Regions from separate parts of the Priestia sp. SRI_019 genome, predicted to be linked through region 2. Evidence: predicted binding sites of a transcription regulator. Region 2 holds the regulator's gene; the other holds the start of a gene.
The links. Region 2 encodes LexA, which represses DNA repair genes until DNA is damaged. Its sites were predicted from a motif close to CGAACATATGTTCG; they were not measured.
Positions count from the first base shown of each region.

Region 1: a site for LexA is predicted at 1,671-1,684, ahead of AC2YJL_RS15055 (Y-family DNA polymerase). Genes of this name have one in related genera too.

Region 1 is NZ_JBYCZN010000002.1:939,606-942,791, reverse strand. It holds gene brnQ (branched-chain amino acid transport system II carrier protein) at 1-729, opposite strand, end outside; gene AC2YJL_RS15060 (hypothetical protein) at 1,332-1,574, opposite strand; gene AC2YJL_RS15055 (Y-family DNA polymerase) at 1,729-3,000, shown strand; gene AC2YJL_RS15050 (YolD-like family protein) at 3,015-3,186, shown strand, end outside.
Region 2 is NZ_JBYCZN010000001.1:804,869-808,054, reverse strand. It holds gene AC2YJL_RS04115 (DUF896 domain-containing protein) at 1-87, opposite strand, end outside; gene AC2YJL_RS04110 (YneB family resolvase-like protein) at 157-825, opposite strand; gene yneA (cell division suppressor protein YneA) at 879-1,208, opposite strand; gene lexA (transcriptional repressor LexA) at 1,355-1,972, shown strand; gene AC2YJL_RS04095 (magnesium transporter CorA family protein) at 2,185-3,186, shown strand, end outside.

The sequences.
Region 1 (3,186 bases), on a different contig from region 2:
TGCAAGAATAATAGCAGCAATTCCTGTAGCTTTTAGGCAAACAGTTATAATTTGCTTCTTTGTTTTAGCGCCTTTTTCTTTAATTGCATTGATAATAATGATTCCGAAAACGAAAGATGCAAGAGTATCCATTGTTAGGTATCCTTCTTGGAACCCATTGAAAAAAGAGTTTGTTACATATTTTTCTGTAGGTGCTTGAAATTTTCCAATAGGATGAATAAAAGCTACTAGAACTAGAATTCCGATGAATGTTAATTTAATTGGCGTTAAGAATTTTCCGACAATATCGACAATTTTCGCCGGATTGAGAGAAAAAAAGCATGTAATACTGAAAAATATAATAGTAAACACGAGTAAAGCCATAGAACTAGAGCCTTCAGAAATGAAAGGTTTAAGTCCGATTTCAAAAGAGACGTTACCTGTTCGTGGGATAGCAAATAAAGGTCCAATAGCTAGATAAAGAACAGTTGTAAATATTAAACCAAAGATAGGATGTACGCGACTTGCTAATGATTGTAAATCTTCCTTTCCGGAGAATCCAAAAGCTAGTACACCAAGTAAGGGTAAGCCTACTCCAGTAACTAAAAAACCCGCATTTGCTGACCAGATATTTGCTCCCGCTGACTGACCAAGCATGGCAGGGAATATTAAATTTCCAGCTCCAAAAAATAATGCAAATAACATTAAACCAATGATTACTATAAAAGAAAACGGTACTTTGTTTGACACGGTGAAACCCCCATTAATAATATTCTTCATAAAAAATTAAATTTTCAGACAACTTAAACTGTAAATAACTTATCTTTTTTGTATTATAAACAGTCAAATTACATATTTCAATATAAAAAATAAACTTTTTTAATAAAATTTTAAAAATTATCAATCTTCCGTTCATTATCCATTATTAAAATAAAAGTAATATTAAAAATCCAGATTTTTATTCAAAATGCGTACGCTAAGTGAGTCAATAACGGTTTTTTTTAAAAAAATTTATAAATCATATTCTAATCGCGTATACTATTCTTTTAATTAATTTGATTGAATGATATGCAAGTAAGTCAAGAAAGTTTGTAAATATAGTACTACGAAACTTATAAAACTTTTTAATATCAGCTAAACATCTGAAAGGAAAAAGTAGTTGATTTATTGCTTCAAGAAATGGAGTATTCTAAGTCTTATAAAGAACGCTTACTTTTATCTCCTGAGCTAGTAATTTGACAATCAACAGCTTATCTCTAGACATAGTACTTTTCTAATGTAAAATCACTGTCTAGAATCACAAACGTTTCTGTTTCCTTAAAGACCTTATTAACAAATTAATTAAGGTCTTTTTATCTTTTCTTTTTGAAGCCAAAACTCATCATATAAGCTATTAATAAAGAGATAAAAGCAGCAAAACTAATTTTTATGTAAGAAACCTCTAAAGCCCAAGGACCATATTTTTTTATATTTAAACGATACATAGACCACCACTGTCCATTTTCACCTTTAAAAAATGAGAAGATAATCCATAAAAGAACTAAAAACAAAAACCATGATGAAAAGATAATATAATTAGGCATTTTTCTATTCATAGGTCACCCCTCCGTTCTTCCCGTTTATATGTGATGCTCTTTTCACTTATTATAGTAACAATAATCGGGAAAAATTTAGAGTTTTTTATTGAATAAAGAACGTTTGTTCGTATATAATAGAGAACAAACGTTCTTTATTCAAGGAGTTATTCCAATGGATTATGAATATCTTCCAAACAGAGTCATTATTTGTATTGATATGAAGGCATTCTTTGCTTCTGTTTCATGCGTGATACGTAGGCTAGATCCATTAAAAACAAAGTTGGCAGTTGTAGGAGATACAAAGCGGTCGGGATCAGTTGTGTTAGCTGCCACACCCTTATTAAAGAAAGAAGGGATCAAAACAGGCAGCCGTCTTTTCGACATTCCTAGAAGGAAAGATATCCATGTCGTAAACCCATCCATGAAAAGGTATGTCAAGGCCTCGAACTATATTTCTAGTTTAGTGTTACAGTATGTCGCTCCTGAAGATTTCCATGCATATAGCGTTGATGAGTTGTTTATTGATGCGACAGCTTCTTTACATTTATTCGCTCGTACACCAGACGAATTAGCCCGTAAAATCATCAACGAGATTTATCGTAAAACACGGCTTACAGCCACGGCAGGAATCGGTCCGAATCTCTTACTGGCTAAGGTGAGCTTAGATCATGAGGCCAAGAATAGCCCAACAGGGGTTGCTTATTGGCGATACGAAGATATTCCTTTTAAGTTATGGTCGATTCACCCAATGAAGGATTTCTGGGGAATCTCATCCGCTACGGAAAGACGCTTAAATCGTTTGGGCATTCACTCCATCAAAGAACTCGCTCTTTCTTCTGTAGAGATGTTACGTAAAGAATTTGGTGTCTTGGGAGAAGAAATCCACCAACATGCAAATGGAATTGATTTTAGTCGCATTTCTGACGTGTATATTCCGAGCTCTCGATCATTCGGGAAGAGTCAAATTCTGTTTCGATTTCGAGACTATACAAATCGAAAAGAAGTGGAATTGTTGCTATTAGAGCTGTTAGATGATGTGTGCTTTCGTTTACGTATGCATCAAGTCGTGGCACAAACTATTCATTTATCCATTGGCTACAGCAAACAAACAGGTGGCGGCTTCTCAAGACAAAAGAAAATGGGGCGGGCTTCGAACCTAAGTCAAGATATCTTTCCTTATTGTTTAACCATACTACACACGTTTGATAGCGGAATGCCCATTCGATCGATTGGAATTTCTTTATCGAACACGAGTATTCAAGAAGAAGAGCAAATGAGTTTATTTGAAGATATTGATCAGCGTGAAAAAGCCTATGCCCTTGCTAAAACAATTGATGAAATACAGATGCGTTATGGGAAGAATAGCGTTTTGCGAGCTTCAAGCCATCTCAAGCATTCAACAGCTCGTTATCGAAACGGCCTTTTAGGAGGTCATAAAGCATAAAGGAGGAAGATGATATGCAAAACAGAGGAATGAAAAAGTGGCGACCATTTGCCACTATGCCAGAGCAATACAGAGGATTACAAGAAGTTATAAAAAAGCACTCAGAAATACCTCAACCTTTTTTAACAGAAGATCAAATGGAACAAATTAATTTTACCTTGATCGAAGCGCTCCATACACATAAAA
Region 2 (3,186 bases):
TTCTTTCGCTTCAGATTCTGTCAGCCCTTCAGCCTTTGCCTTTTTTGAAAGAGCATTAATACGAGCAAGTTTATCTTTTGATAGCATATAAAACCTATCTCCTTATAATCAATAATTAAAATTACCGAACCGCTCCGGCAACATGTAGTCATCTTACTAAATCTCTTTCGTTTTATCAAGAGATTGAGCACTCTCTTGGTACTCTTGATAGCGGCGATGTACCGTCGCTTTTGAAATATTATAACCAAAACCTTTTAGCGTAACTGAAATTTCAGCAAAGGTTAAGCCGTTATGACGAAGGCGGACAATTTCTTCAATCGGCGCTTCTTTTTTTTCTCTTCCCGAGTTAACTCCTTGATTTTTTAAATTTTTCTGCGGACGATAACCGTTTTCTACGGCTCTTTTCATTCCTCTTTTAATTTTAGCATTATGTAATTTCCGCTGATGCTCTTCCACTAAGCTAATAATATCTAACACCATTGAATCAGATTCTGAAAGCTGAAGCTGACCTTGATGACTAATCGTATAGATGGTAGCATTTTCTTTATGAAAAGCATGAAGCAGCGCAATTCGGGCATTTCCTCTGCCTAATCGTGTTTCGTCTTGAATGAGCAGCACGGATATTTTCTCTTCTTTCATTGTATGAAGAACATCCAAAATACCCTCTCTGTCTACATCATATCCGCTTGCTTTTTCCATCACGACTTTTTTCACCTCTAGATGATGAAGATTAGCAAGCTTTTTTAATTCTTCTTGCTGGCGCTGTAAAGATGTTTCTTGGGTTTTTTTATCCGTACTGACACGGCAATAAATAATGGCGTCCACTTTTATCACGACCTTTTCGGCTTCTAACAATATTCAGGAACGGCCGTTACACACTACTGTTCAATTGCCACTTGATTATGTAACTCATTTTTTAAAACAGGAATATATAATTTATCTCCAGGAGATAAAGACTGGGCAGTATCTGAGTTTAAATCATTAACGTCTTCAACCCATTTGACAAATTCATTGGTGGTCAAATGATGGTGATTATGATACTTGTTGGACAAGTCCCAAAGCGTATCTCCTTTTGTAATAGTAACCGTTGAATATTTGTCTAAATCTACTTTATCCGCTCCTAAAACCAGCGTCAATACATATGTAAGTGCAGCGATAACTGCAAAAAAAATAGCGTAATGTTTCATAGAATGTAAGAATTGTTGCATATTATGATCCCCCTATCAGAATATATGTTCTTATTTTATTGAGAACATTTGTTTCTGTCAATGGAATTCTTCGAACTTATGTTTGTATATTGACACACCACGTGGTATAATTCACCTAAAGAATAGCTAAAATCGAGGTGAAAAATATGAAGCTATCAAAACGTCAACAAGACATACTAGATTTTATTAAGCACGAAGTAAAATTAAAAGGCTATCCGCCTTCTGTTCGCGAGATTGGGGAAGCGGTAGGATTAGCCTCTAGCTCCACTGTACACGGGCATTTAGCTCGTTTAGAAAGCAAAGGGTTAATTCGCAGAGATCCAACAAAACCAAGAGCAATCGAAGTTCTTCAGCTAGATGAAGTAAACATCCCTAAAAGCAATGTCATTAATGTTCCTGTCATCGGTAAAGTAACAGCGGGTCTTCCTATAACAGCCGTTGAAAATGTGGAAGAATATTTCCCTCTTCCAGATAAATTCGTTTCTCCAGATGATCATGTATTTATGCTTGAAATTATGGGAGAAAGTATGATTGAAGCTGGTATTCTAGATGGCGATATGGTAATCGTACGTCAGCAGCAAACAGCTAATAATGGAGATATTGTGGTCGCTATGACCGAGGACAACGAAGCAACGGTAAAACGTTTCTTTAAAGAAGAAAATTTCGTTCGTTTACAGCCTGAAAATTCAACGATGGCGCCTATTATTCTTCGCCACGTAACGATTTTAGGAAAAGTAACTGGTGTATATCGCACGATTCACTAATCAGACACTGTATGTAAAACCAACTAATCATGATGTTAGTTGGTTTTTTTTACGTTTGTTTTCTAAAAAAATTGGCATATTATAAATGATACGTTGAATCACCGCAGGCAGGTAGAACGGTTTTTGTAAAGCTTGTTTCACCTTTTACTTTCTATCTGCATTTCCGCGACTCTTACAAGGAAATACAACCGACCATAAGAAGGATGTAGTTTATGACCAATACACCAAGGAAAACAGAACCATTTCAAACCATTGTACCTACCAAAGCAATGAACATGTTTCTTTTTCCTTTTTCCTTTGATCGAAAAAATAAAGAGCAGCTTGTTCATGCACTGAAAGAAAATTTGTTCGATTTTTTTTCCATTCAAAACAAACATTTAGAAAAAGAATACTACGGAGAACAGTATTACGTATCTCATGATAGCCTGGATCAATATTTTCTTCCTTACATTGAATGTATTCTATTCCCTGACTCGTGCGAAAAAGAAGGGCTGCTTCGATTTTCAAAAAAAATAGACCATACCATTACGTTACACACTTCCTCCACCACCGTGTCTAGCAACGTGCTGTCTGTGGATGTTTTTTTATGTCCTTTTGAAATTGGCGTCATGACCATTCGCACTGAGATGAGCCATAATCATTACACCTATGATGATATTTTAGAATTCATGAATCATTTTCGTGTATTAGAACCGAAGCTTGCTGAAGAGCACGGATCCACCATTACCTATGAACATCATCGCTATAGCAAAGTGCAAGATTATATTTTTTCACAGCTTGCGCCATTTTTGAACGAACACATCAAGAAAGAAGCCACGCGTGAACAGCACGTTGGGAGCCTTCCTTATTTTATCGATGAACGGATGTTTGTGTTAAGTTATGTAACGGTAAATCAAGAGCAAGAAATTAATTCCACAACTTTATTTCGTACTGGGCAGCTAAATAGCTATACGCCTGACGGGAAAGCGTTTATTTCTGCACACAATCATGAGTATATTAAAACGTATAATACTAAACACGTGTATGAAAGGTGGGCTCCTGAAACCTATTACGTCATAACAGACCATGTGTTTTCATGTATTTCTAAATCGACAGACTCTAAAACGGATCAGCTTTTGATGAATCATCTATTTGGCCAGCATTACTATAATTTATTTTTACATTTTTTCTATAAAATCGTGTTGCTAAAACTATCTTATGAGTATTCTCAGCTC